Regions from separate parts of the Paenarthrobacter sp. GQ52 genome, predicted to be linked through region 1. Evidence: riboswitches for the same ligand, from Rfam matches in the RefSeq annotation. Region 1 holds a riboswitch; each other region holds the start of a gene.

Region 1 (3,110 bases):
GTATCCGCCACAGAATTACCCGCAGCAGAATTATCCAGGTCAGGGATACCCGACGCAGGGTTACCCAGGTCAGAATTACCCCGGGTACCCTTCCGAGCCGACCGTCATCCGCCCCGCGGATTCGACACCGCAGGCCGGGCCGCCGTCGAACCCTTCATCCCCGGCACCGTTCCCCTCAGCGGGCGCTTCGGAGCCGCAGGGATTCCGCGCCCGCAAGTTGGCGGAGCTGGACACGAAGTTCAGCAACGGCGAGATCGCCATGGAGGATTACATGAAGCAGCGCGGCGAAATCATGAACGGCTAGGGCTAGGCGAAGAATGATTCGCGGAGTTGTGCCGAGAGCTGGCCGATCTCAGTGAGGAAGCCATCGTGACCAATCGGAGCCTCAATGAGGTGGACCGGCACATCCCCAGGTAGCGCCGCGGCAAGTTCCCGCGACTGTGCCGGGAAGTAGAGCCTGTCGCTGTCCACCGCCGCCACGAAGAACTCAGCCGTAGCGCGCGACAACGCCTGTTCCAGCGGACCGCGGCCCCTGGCGACGTCGTGGGACATCAGGGCTTCGGTGATGGCGATGTAGCTGTTGGCATCAAAACGGCGGACCAGCTTCGTTCCCTGGTGGTCCAAATAGCTTTCCACCTGGTAGCGGCCACGCTCCCCCAACACCGCGGCAGCGAGTGGTGCCTCCTGGTGCTGGGCTTCCCTGCCGAAGCGGAAATCCAACTCCAAGGCTGAGCGGTAAGTGATGTGGGCGATGCGTCGGGCCAGTGCCAAGCCATGTTCGGGTGCAGTGCCGCCGTAATAGTCACCGTTTTTGAAGTTCGGGTCCTGCCTGATGGCCAAGGTTTGGGCTTGAGCAAAGGCAATCTGCTCGGCCGTACTGTAGGCGCCCACCGAAATTACGGCGCAGCGTTTGACCCTGTCGGGGAACGTAACAGCCCATTCAAGGGCCCTGGCGCCGCCCATGGAACCGCCCAACACGGCGTGCCAGGCATCGATTCCCAAGGCATCGGCGAGGCGCGCCTCAGCCTCCGTGCTGTCGCGCAGCGTGACCAACGGGAAACGTGAGCCCCAAGGACGTCCGTCCGGTGCTTCTGACGATGGGCCGGTGCTGCCATAACAACCGCCCACGATGTTGATGGAAATGACAAAAAACTTGTTGGTGTCGATGGTGGCACCCGGCCCAACGAGCTGCTCCCACCAACCTTCCTCGTCGGTGGCTCCACGGGCTACGTGAGTGCTGCCCGTGAGCGCATGCTGGATGAGGACGGCATTGGAGGCCTCGGCATTCAGCTGCCCCCAGGTCTCATAAGCGAGGACGACATCGGGGAGGAATCCGCCGGCCTCAAGTTCCAACGGCCCGATGCCGGCGTACTTGACGGTTCCGTCTTCTTCTCCGGATTTGGGAAGGGCTGTAGCAGTAATGGTCATTCCTTTGACACCTTAACCTCGCGCTTGCCCGTCGCCTTGCGTGCGAACAGGCCAGGTCTTCACCCGGGGCACCCCACCGCGTAGGAGGGTTGCCGGCCAGCAAGCCGGGGCTGTGTGCTGGCACTCATGACCTAATACCAAGAGTCTAGGAAATGCAGGGTGGTTCTGGCGAAGAATGTGACAACAGTGTGACGGTTTAGGGCGTCTTCGTTCACGAACGAGCACCCGGAACTGCCGCCCGGCGAATAATCGTCGACGCGGGCGGCAGCCGGACTGAGACTCTAAGCCGCGGCGTTAGGCGCCCTTGGCGGCCCGGAAGCCCGCTTCGAGGTCGGCGATGATGTCATCAACGTGCTCGATGCCCACGGACAAGCGCACGAGGCCGGGGTTGACGCCGGCGGCGACCTGCTGCTCCACCGTCAATTGGCTGTGTGTAGTCGACGCCGGGTGGATGACCAGCGAGCGGACATCACCGATGTTGGCAACGTGCGAGTGCAACTCCAGGCCGTCCACGAAGCGCTTGCCGGCTTCGACGCCGCCCTTGATGTTGAAGGCAACGATGGCGCCCGTGCCCTTGGGTCCGTACTTCCGGCCGCGGTCGTACCACGGGCTGGACGGCAGGCCCGCATAGGCGACCGATTCGACGTCGTCGTGGTTTTCAAGCCATTCGGCCACCTTGGTGGCGTTGGCAACATGGCGTTCCACGCGCAGGCTCAAGGTCTCCAGGCCCTGGGCAATGAGGAAGGCGTTGAACGGGGACACGGCAGAGCCGAGATCGCGAAGCAACTGGACTCGGGCCTTGAGGATGTAGGAGAGGTTCGCGCCCAGTGCACCGTCCTTGCCGAGGTCCCGGGCGTAGACCAGACCGTTGTAGCTGGGGTCCGGGGTATTGAAGCCAGGGAAGCGGTCCGGGTCCTTGCCGAAGTCGAAGTTGCCGGAGTCCACAATCACACCGGCGATTGCCGAACCGTGACCACCCAGGTACTTGGTCGCGGAATGGACCACGATGTCCGCTCCCCACTCGATGGGACGGATGAGGTAAGGCGTGGACAGGGTGTTGTCCACAATAAGGGGAACGCCGGCCGCGTGTGCGGTGCGGGCGATGCCCTCGATGTCAAGGACATCCTGGCGCGGGTTGGAGACGACCTCGCCGAAGAACAGCTTGGTGTTCGGCCGTACGGCGTCACGCCACTGGTCCAGATTGTCCGGGTCCTCGACGAACGTGACCGAAATGCCGAACTTCTTCAGCGTGTGCGCCAGCAGGTTGTATGTGCCGCCATACAGGCTGGGGCTCGCTACGATGTGGTCGCCCGCCTCGGCGATATTCAGGATGGCGAACGTCTCCGCAGCCTGTCCGGAGCTGAGCAAGAGGGCACCCAGGCCACCCTCAAGGCTCGCAACCCGCTGCTCCACTGCATCCTGCGTCGGGTTGCCGATTCGGGTGTAGATGGGAGCGAGCTCGGCCAGGGCAAAGCGATTGGCGGCGCTCTCGGCACTGGGGAACACGAAGGACGTGGTCTGGTAGATCGGAAGCGAGCGCGCTCCTGTGGCGGCGTCGGGCTCTTGACCGGCGTGGATCTGGCGGGTTTCGAAAGACCATCCTTGGGACATGGAGTTCTCCTGTTCGTGACGCATGGGTTTGGCGGGCAAGGTGAAGCGGTGCGAGCTGGGGCCAGTCTAGG
Region 2 (3,110 bases), on a different contig from region 1:
ATTGATCGCGCCTTGGTCGCAGCGTACGACGCCGGCATCGAGCCGTTGCTGCTCATCACCAAGGCGGATGTGAAGGACCCGGCGGAACTCCTGGCCAATTACCTGAGCTTGGATTTTCCCGTAATCATCAGCCGGACCGCTGACTCCGAGGCCGGCGGCATCGATGCCCGTTCCGATGACGGACTATCAGCCCGGCTGGACAAGGTCGCCGTATCCCAACTCCGCTCGCACTTGGGTGGAAAAGTCACCGTCATGCTCGGTCACTCCGGCGTTGGCAAATCCACCATGGTCAACGCGCTGACAGGCGCAGAGCGCGCCACTGGAGGCGTCAACGCGGTTACGGGCCGTGGCAGGCACACATCATCCTCGGCTTTGGCGTTGAAGCTGGACGATGCACCGTCCGGCAGCTGGATCATCGATACTCCCGGAATCCGCTCCTTCGGCTTGGCGCATGTGGATCCGGACCGGATACTGCACTCGTTCCCGGACCTTGAGCCCGGCACCGAGACCTGCGACCGCGGCTGCAAGCACGGTGCCACAGCCACCAATTGCGGGCTGGATGCATGGGTGAACGATGGCCATGCCGGGCCATCGGGAGTGGCCCGGTTGGCCTCCTTGCGCCGCTTGCTGGGTGCAGACCCAAGGCTCGAAGCGAAAGAGACCAAGGAACTGGGCACCGTCAACTGATTCGTTGTCTGCTTCACGTCCCCAATGCAGCGAACGATTCAGGATAGTTTGGTGGCATGACCCATCCCGTTTCCACCTACAACGATGACCTGCGCCTGGCCCACGTCCTCGCCGATTCAGTCGACGCCCAGACCATGGATCGCTTCAAGGCACTGGACCTGCAGATCGAAACCAAGCCCGACCTCACACCTGTCACTGACGCTGACAAGGCCGCAGAGGAAGCAATCCGCGGTCAACTGTCCCGCTCCCGTCCGCGGGACGCGGTCCTGGGCGAGGAGTTCGGCAGCAGCGGTCACGGTTCACGTCGCTGGATCATAGACCCCATCGACGGGACCAAGAACTTTGTCCGTGGTGTCCCGGTGTGGGCAACGTTGATCGCCCTCGTGGATGAGGGGGAACCTGTGGTGGGCGTAGTCAGTGCGCCTGCGCTGGGCAAGCGATGGTGGGCTGCGAAGGACATGGGCGCCTACATGGGCCGCTCCCTGGCCTCGGCAACGCGGCTCAAGGTGTCCAACGTTTCCCGCCTGGCTGACGCCTCCATGTCATATTCCAGCCTTTCGGGGTGGAAGGAACGCGGCAACCTGGATGAATTCCTGGGGCTGACGGAAGACATCTGGCGGACACGCGCCTATGGTGATTTCTGGTCGTATTGCCTCGTGGCCGAGGGGGCAGTGGATATCGCTTGCGAGCCTGAACTGAACCTCTACGACATGGCAGCACTCGTCCCGATCGTCACCGAGGCAGGCGGCCGTTTCACATCCTTGGAAGGCGAAGACGGTCCGTTTGGCGGTAACGCCCTGGCCACCAACTCGATCCTGCACTCCGAGGTCCTCAAGCGCCTCAACCCCGGATTGGACGACCTTCTCTAAACTTATCCACGCCTGGCCACCCAGCGGCAGGCGGAATTTTCGACGGCGGATGGCCCCCGCAGGGGGTCTCCGCCGTTTTTTATTCGGCGAAGAAGGGATTTCGCATTCGACGTAACAAAGGGCTTAACAAAAGGAAGCGGCTTTGGAAGCCTCCCCGGACGTGCCTTAGCCTTTTTTACAGGTCACGAGTGCCAGCGCTAAACCCCGGTTTGCTGGCCGGCAACCCTCCATTCGCGGTGGGGTGCCCCGGGTGACGACCCGGCCGGTCCGGAACGGATGCGGCAAGCGCGGATCCCCCTATGGGGGTCCCTCTTGAGTGAGGTTCCATGAGCACTGTCACGTTCAACTCCACCACCATTCCGTCCTTTGTTGAAGAATCCACAGCGGAGACGATAACCGCTCTGCGTCCGCTTGCCGCGGTCACTGGCGCTGAGCTTCAGGCTCCCCTGATTCAGGGTGGCCACGTCCGCTACGCAAACTTGGACTACGGCGCATCGGCCCCGGCCCTGACCATCGTTTCGGCCTACCTCAACGAGGTCCTGCCCTACTACGCCAGCGTTCACCGGGGCGCCGGGTACGCCTCCCAAATCAGCACGTCGGTGTACGAGAACTCGCGGAACATCGTCCGTGATTTCGTCGGCGGGCGTGCCGATGACTCAGTGATCTTCACACGGAACACCACTGACTCGTTGAACCTCCTGGCCGGATGCCTCCCGCAGGTGGATGGCCAATTTGCGGGCGAGGTCCTGTACTTGGACATCGAGCACCACGCCAACTTGCTTCCGTGGCAGGGAGTCCCCCACCGCAGCGTCGTCGCGGCACCAACCCTGGCCGAAACGGTGGACAAGCTCGAGGCCGAACTTGCCCAGGGCGGGGTCAGCCTGCTGGCTGTTACCGGCGCCTCGAACGTGACGGGGGAAATTCTTCCCATCGCCCGCCTTGCTTCGCTTGCCCACGAACACGGCGCAAGGATCGTGGTGGACGCTGCGCAGCTCGCACCTCATCGCCGGATCAACATCACCGAGGCGGACGTCGACTACATCGTCTTCTCCGGACACAAGCTTTATGCCCCCTTCGGCGCGGGTGTCGTGGTGGGTCGTCCGGACTGGCTCGACGCCGGCATACCGCACCTGGCCGGAGGCGGCGCGGTACGTGAAGCGCGCCTGGACTCAGTGAGCTGGGCCGCGGGCCCGGCGCGCCACGAGGGCGGCTCCCCCAACGTGCTGGGCGCCGCGACACTTGCCCGCGCCACCCAAGTCCTCGCAGGGCTCGATCAGGACGCGTGGCATGCCCACGAGTCCGCCATCCGCTCGTACCTGGTGCAGGGCCTGGAGGCCATCGATGGCGTGACCGTCCACAAGATCTTCGCTGACTCCCTGGACACCATCGGTGTGGTCAACTTCTCCGTAGAAGGATTCGACGCCGGGCTGGTTGCGGCTTACCTGGCGGCCGAGCACGGGGTTGGCCTCCGTGATGGCCGGTTCTGCGCCCACCCGCTCCTCAAACGCCTCGGGCTCCCCTCCGGATCCCTGCGCGCCAGCTTCGGCGTCGGCT
Region 3 (3,110 bases), 450 kb from region 1:
ATCGTGCTGGTCTACTCCACCATTGGCGGCATGTGGTCCATCACCTTGGCCGACCAGGTCCAGTTCGTCATCAAGACCGTGGGAATCTTCTTCCTCATGCTCCCCTTCGCCCTGAACGCCGCGGGTGGCCTCGACGGCATCCGAGCCCGCGTCGATGAGAGCTTCTTCGACATCGGCGGCATCGGCCTCCAGACGATCATCACCTATTTCGTCGTGTACACCCTTGGCCTCCTCATCGGTCAGGACATCTGGCAGCGCGTGTTCACCGCCAAGAACCCCACAGTTGCCCGCTGGGGCGGCGCTACCGCCGGCGTCTACTGCATCCTCTACGGCTTCGCGGGTGCCCTGATCGGCATGGCTGCCAGCGTCGCCCTCTCCGGCATCGAAATCGCCGCCAAGGACGACGTCTACGCAGAGGTCGCTACCCGACTCCTGCCCATTGGCATCGGCGGCTTGGTTCTTGCTGCAGCTGTGGCCGCAATGATGTCCACGGCGTCAGGCGCACTGATTGCTGCTGCAACCGTTGCCCGCGCAGACGTAATGCCTTTCGTTGCCAGCTGGTTTGGCAAGAAGGTGGACACCTCCGACTCCGATAACCCTGAGCACGACGTCAAGGCCAACCGTTACTGGGTACTCGGCCTGGGGATCGTTGCAATCATCATCGCCATCTCCACCAAGGATGTGGTGGCCGCACTAACCATTGCCTACGACATCCTGGTTGGCGGCCTCCTCGTGGCCATCATTGGCGGCTTGGTGTGGAAGCGTGGAACGGGCATCGCCGCAGCATGGTCCATGGCGGCCGGTTCGGTGGTAACCCTCGGAACCATGATCGTCCTTGAGATCAACGCCGAAGTTCCCCTCGATGGCATCTACGCCAACGAGCCCATCTACTTCGGTTTGATCGCCTCGGCTTTGGTGTACATAGTGGTCTCACTTGCCAGCAAGCCCACGGATCCGGCAGTCATGAAGGCCTGGACGGATCGCGTTGCCGGTACCCGCGTGGCCGAGGAAGAGCTCACTACCCCCGCTTCCTAGGCGGGCACAAAGAACCAGGCAAGGTTCGGGAAACAAGTAAAGTTCGACGGCGGCGCCTCCCCTTTTCGGGGCGGCGCCGCCGTTGCGCTATGCCCGGGAAGCATGCGTTGGAAGGCCCGCTCTACACGCCAAAACCACCCCAAAGCGCGCAAAGCAGGCCCCACAAGACACCCCCACCCCTTGGAAGGCCCGATCTACACCCCAAAACCACCCCAAAGAGCGCAAACCAGGCCCCACAACACAAGCAGGCCCCACAACACACCCCACCCCTTGGAAGGCCCGCTCTACACGCCAAAACCACCCCAAAGCGCGCAAAGCAGGCCCCACAACACAACCGGGCCCCACAACACACCCCCACCCGTTGCAAGGCCCGCTCTACACGCCAAAACCACCCCAAAGCGCGCAAAGCAGGCCCCACAAGACACCCCCACCCCACAACGGGTGGCCGAACACCAATGCGGTAGGGTGGTCCCAGCTTCAAGAGATGTGGTGCCAAGCTCCGACTGGCCACACACCAACCCCATGTTCACGGGTGGTTCGGATGAGGAAGCGGCCCGTCCCGGACCAGAGACAACCGAGCGGGCAAGAGCACTCCCCCAAGGAGCAGTCCCTTGCCGTACCAAGGCGATACCACCCCGGTAAACACAACAGCACCCAGTACCCCGGCCGGAACGGCCACCCCCACGGTCGCGGTGATCCCCGCCGTCGACCTCTTCCTGGGCACGGTGACCATCACTGCCAAGGCTGGAACCGAGCAGTTCAGACATGCCCAACCGCAGCTCATCGCGCAGGCGTTGGCCCAGGCCGTCCGGCCGACGCACTGGTGTGAGTCGTCCACGACACTAACGGTGACTGTTGCGGCCGTCGGAAAACGGGCGGGCGTCCAACGTCACTTCACACTAGGGCACTAGGGCTCTAGGGCACAGGGACCAGGCCTAAGCTTCCTCGTCTTCTTCGCGGAACTCTTCGGTTTCATCTATGGGGACAACGCGTTCGTCGTCCTCGGGGGCGTCCACTTCCCCTACCCAGGGTTCGTCCACTTCCTGGTCTTCGGCGTAGTCGTAGGCCGGGTCGGACTCAATGGTTGTCCGTTCCGGGTAGTTGGCGTGTGATTCGGTGGTGTTCATGGTGCAACCTCCGTCTCGTGGGCCTGTTCTGGTGGGCGGTTCAGCCCGTTGACCCGAATGCAGGAATCCAGTGGCGGAAGGGCCCCGCCCCTGTCCTTCCATCTGAGCACCGGCACCGTCGAGGGTCAAGGAAATTACGGTGCACCGAACATTCCAGTTAAGGAATACCAGCCAAAAATCCGCGCGGATAAGCGGTAGTGTGGGGCGTGCAATGGGGCCGCAACTACCCCAACCAGCACAGGAGACAAAGTGCAGATGCACCAGGAATCCCACAGTTCGTCGAGCTCCGCTCCGGACCCCACCCCCGAATCAGCAACCGCCGAAAACGCCAGCACGCAACCCGCGCCGCCCTCGCACGCGGACATTCGCCGGTGGCGGCAGTACCTCGCCGATGAGCGTGCCGAGGCCGCCGTCTACCGCGAACTGGCCCAGCGACGTCACGGCGAAGAACGCCAAATCCTGCTCGCCCTGGCCGAAGCCGAAGGCAGGCACGAAGCCCACTGGCTCAAGCTCCTTGGCGAGCATGCCGGTATGCCCAAGGCAGCTTCCACCCGCAGCCAGTTCCTGGGCTTCCTGGCCCGCAACTTCGGTTCAGTGTTCGTCCTCGCTCTGGCACAGCGCGCCGAAGGCCGTTCCCCGTACGGCACCGAACCTGCCGCGACGCCTGCCATGGTGGCCGATGAACAAATCCACGAAGAAGTAGTCCGCGGCTTGGCCACACGCGGACGCAACCGGCTCTCCGGAACCTTCCGCGCGGCCGTTTTCGGCGCCAACGACGGCCTGGTCAGCAACCTTTCCCTGGTCATGGGCATGGCCGCAACCGGCGTGCCCAGCCCCGTGGTGCTCATGAGTGGCGTCGCGGGTCTCCTCGCCGGGGCCCTCTCCATGGGTGCGGGCGAATACGTCTCGGTCCGCTCGCAGCGGGAGCTCCTTAACGCAACCCTGCCC
Region 4 (3,110 bases), on a different contig from region 1:
CGCGTGCGCCAGGGAGACCTCGGCCGTGCCGCCGTAAGTATCCGGGACGGTGAGGGAATCCTCGATGATGAACAGGTCCAACCCGGATTGCTCAAAGGCCCGGACAGCCTCCTGGTACAGGGCGGGTTTCTTCCAGTCATAGCCCAGGCTGTAGCCGGGAGTCCCCCAGCCCTGGACACCAAAACCGTGTCCCACGAACCATCCAAAGTGCAGCATGGGCTTGAGTGTAGAACTGCTCTGTCCGTTCACCGCGACCTGATTTCATGCGAAGTTACAGGGGGTCGTACTGCGTCAATTATGCTCCCGGGGCGTCACATTTGGGCGGGCCTCATGAAGGTTTGGATTTCCACATACGACGACCGCCTTGTTCCGCAAACAGCATGGGTCAGGAATGATCGCTGTATGAGTTCACCCGCCCGTTCTTCCCCCAAGTCTTCCGCCAAGGACCGGCTTTCGGGCGTCTGGGCGCTCAAGGGCTACAAACGCGAATGGCTCCGGCACGACGTCGTGGCAGGTGCTGCCCTCTTCGCCCTGCTGGTACCCGCCGGTATGGCCTATGCGCAGGCGGCCGGCCTTCCACCGGTCACCGGTCTCTATGCCACTGTGGTCCCGCTGCTGGTTTATGCGATCGTCGGGCCTTCCCGCATCCTGGTCCTCGGCCCCGATTCTTCCCTCGCCCCCATGATTGCCGCGGCAATCGTGCCGCTGGCAGCGGGTAGCAGCGAAAAGTCGGTAGCGCTCGCCGGACTCCTGGCCGTGTTAATTGGGGTGATCATGCTGGCCGGGTCGGCCCTCAAACTCGGGACCATCACAGGACTGCTCTCCAAACCCATCAGGCTCGGATACCTGAACGGGATCGCTTTGCTGGTGGCCCTTTCGCAGCTGCCGGCATTCCTGGGGATAGAGGCCGACGGCGACATCTGGCAAAAGCTTGCGAAGGTCACCACCGGGGTGCTGGGCGGCGAGGTCAACATCACCGCGCTGCTGCTGGGCGTGGGTTCGCTGGCGCTGATCTGGATTCCCCGGCTGCTGAAGTGGAAAGTGCCGGGTGTGCTGCTGGCGGTGGTCGGCTCGTGCGTCGCAACGGCCGTTTGGAGCCTCAACGACGACGTCAAGGTCACCGGAGTCCTGCCGCAGGGCCTCCCGATGCCCGCGCTCGGCGGCATTGGCTGGGCGGACGCACTCACGCTGCTTCCCGCTGCGGCAGGGATCGCCCTCATGGCCTTCGCGGACACCGGCGTCCTGTCCCAAACATTGGCAGCCAAGGAAGGCAAGAAGGTTTCCGGCAACAGGGAAATGGCAGCACTTGGGGCAGCCAATGCTGCCACGGGCCTGCTGGGCGGATTCCCCATCTCCGGCAGTACATCGAGGACCCCTGTGGCTGTGGACGCTGGTGCCAAGTCCCAGATGACCGGCGTGGTGGGTTCGGTACTGGTGCTTGCTTTCATGCTGCTGGCTCCAGGGGTGACCGAGTACCTTCCGTCCGCCACCTTGGCCGCCGTCGTGATTGCCGCAGCGATAGCCCTGGCGGACCCGGCCGGCGTCCGGCGCCTGTTGAGCCTGAGCCGGAGCGAATCCGTGGTGATGTTGGCTGCATTCCTGGGCGTCCTTACAGTGGGTGTGCTCCAGGGAATCGTGGTGGCCATAGCATTGGCGCTCTTGGACTTCGTGCGGCGGGCCTGGGATCCATACCGAACAGAACTCGGTGCCGAAGAAGGGCTCCCTGGGTACCACGATCTTGAACGACACCCCAACGGCGCACGCATCCCCGGGCTCCTGATCCTCCGTTTCGATGCACCGCTGTTCTTCGGCAACGGGCAGGTTCTTGCAAGCTTTGTCCGGGAACAACTGGACGAAGCTTCGGATAATATCTCCCACGTCATCCTGGCGGCGGAACCCATCACAGGCATCGACACCACGGCCCTGGACGACCTCGTCACGCTGGATGAATGGTTGGCCCGTCACGGCGTGGATCTGGTGTTCGCCGAACTCAAAGGTCCTGTGAAGGACAAGCTGATCCGCCTCGGAACGGCAGCCCGTTTCACGCCGGACCACTTCTTTCCTACAGTCGGCGCCGCCGTCCGCACGCTCAGGGACGAAGAGTGAAACGGCCGCCGATTACGCAACATGACGGCCGCCCCACCACTCGCAAGTGCGGCCGGATGCCCGTGGATGTTACGTTTTTCTTGAGTAATGAGTACCAGCGCAAAGCCCTGACTTGCTGGTCGGCAACCCTCTCTCCGGCGGGGTGCCTCAGGTGACTACTCGGCGTATCGACAATTCGTACTGCAAGCGTGACTGAGGAGCACCAGCTATGCCTGAACCCACTGAAGAAAAACTCTCCTACCGCCTGGTGACAGGCCCGGACACCCGCGACTTCTGCGAGCGCATCCACAATGCCCTCGCCGAAGGTTACGTCCTCCACGGGAGCCCGGCAGCTACGTTCAACGGCACGGACGTCATCGTTGCCCAAGCCGTTGTCCTGCCGACCGCGATCGCCACAGCGGATGCCGCAGTGGCCAATGCCGTTGACCAGTTGGAGAACTACGACGACGAAGAAGCGTTCGAGGGCCACGCATGAGCTACGCAGGTGACCTGACCCCGCACGACGCGTGGGCCAAACTTCAAGACGGTGCCATCCTGGTTGACGTCCGGACCGAGGGCGAATGGGCCCACATTGGAATCCCTGACACCAAAGCTACCGAGAACGACCCCCTGTTCATCCAGTGGAACTTGGCCGGCGGAATTCCGAACTCCCGCTTTATTGAAGACCTTCAGCAACAGGCTCCCGAGGACGACGGCGTTGAGCTCGTTTTCCTATGCCGTTCCGGGCAACGCTCCATCTCGGCGGCCATCGCCGCAACCCAGGCCGGCTTCACTGCCTACAACGTCCTGGAGGGCTTCGAAGGCGAACCGGACCGCTACGGTGAGCGCACCGTCAATGGTTGGAAGAACCGTGGCCTGCCGACGAATCTGGGGACCGAGTAAGTGACTTTTAATCCCGACGCCGCCGGCTGGAGCCCTGACACCCAGGCCGTCCGCGGTGGCCTTGACCGCACCAATTTCCAGGAAACGTCCGAACCCGTTTTCCTGAACTCCGGTTTCGTCTA

What was found. A riboswitch is a leader RNA that binds a small molecule or an ion and turns the genes downstream of it on or off. The one in region 1 is predicted to bind S-adenosylmethionine.
Region 2: another riboswitch for S-adenosylmethionine. It lies ahead of AC6CH8_RS06275 (aminotransferase class V-fold PLP-dependent enzyme); the one in region 1 lies ahead of metX (homoserine O-acetyltransferase MetX).
Region 3: another riboswitch for S-adenosylmethionine. It lies ahead of AC6CH8_RS00810 (hypothetical protein); the one in region 1 lies ahead of metX (homoserine O-acetyltransferase MetX).
Region 4: another riboswitch for S-adenosylmethionine. It lies ahead of AC6CH8_RS17575 (DUF1737 domain-containing protein); the one in region 1 lies ahead of metX (homoserine O-acetyltransferase MetX).

What each region holds. Positions count from the first base shown of each region.
Region 1 covers NZ_JCAXEJ010000001.1:623,307-626,416, reverse strand. The annotation lists gene AC6CH8_RS02720 (hypothetical protein) at 1-304, shown strand, start outside; gene metX (homoserine O-acetyltransferase MetX) at 307-1,428, opposite strand; SAM riboswitch class IV at 1,444-1,560, opposite strand; gene AC6CH8_RS02710 (bifunctional o-acetylhomoserine/o-acetylserine sulfhydrylase) at 1,723-3,063, opposite strand.
Region 2 covers NZ_JCAXEJ010000003.1:162,576-165,685, forward strand. The annotation lists gene rsgA (ribosome small subunit-dependent GTPase A) at 1-687, shown strand, start outside; gene hisN (histidinol-phosphatase) at 744-1,556, shown strand; SAM riboswitch class IV at 1,737-1,850, shown strand; gene AC6CH8_RS06275 (aminotransferase class V-fold PLP-dependent enzyme) at 1,883-3,110, shown strand, end outside.
Region 3 covers NZ_JCAXEJ010000001.1:173,717-176,826, reverse strand. The annotation lists gene AC6CH8_RS00815 (sodium:solute symporter family protein) at 1-1,035, shown strand, start outside; SAM riboswitch class IV at 1,511-1,630, shown strand; gene AC6CH8_RS00810 (hypothetical protein) at 1,647-1,946, shown strand; gene AC6CH8_RS00805 (hypothetical protein) at 1,971-2,162, opposite strand; gene AC6CH8_RS00800 (VIT1/CCC1 transporter family protein) at 2,418-3,110, shown strand, end outside.
Region 4 covers NZ_JCAXEJ010000016.1:27,564-30,673, forward strand. The annotation lists gene AC6CH8_RS17565 (NtaA/DmoA family FMN-dependent monooxygenase) at 1-249, opposite strand, end outside; gene AC6CH8_RS17570 (SulP family inorganic anion transporter) at 403-2,106, shown strand; SAM riboswitch class IV at 2,190-2,301, shown strand; gene AC6CH8_RS17575 (DUF1737 domain-containing protein) at 2,315-2,581, shown strand; gene AC6CH8_RS17580 (rhodanese-like domain-containing protein) at 2,578-2,988, shown strand; gene AC6CH8_RS17585 (O-succinylhomoserine sulfhydrylase) at 2,989-3,110, shown strand, end outside.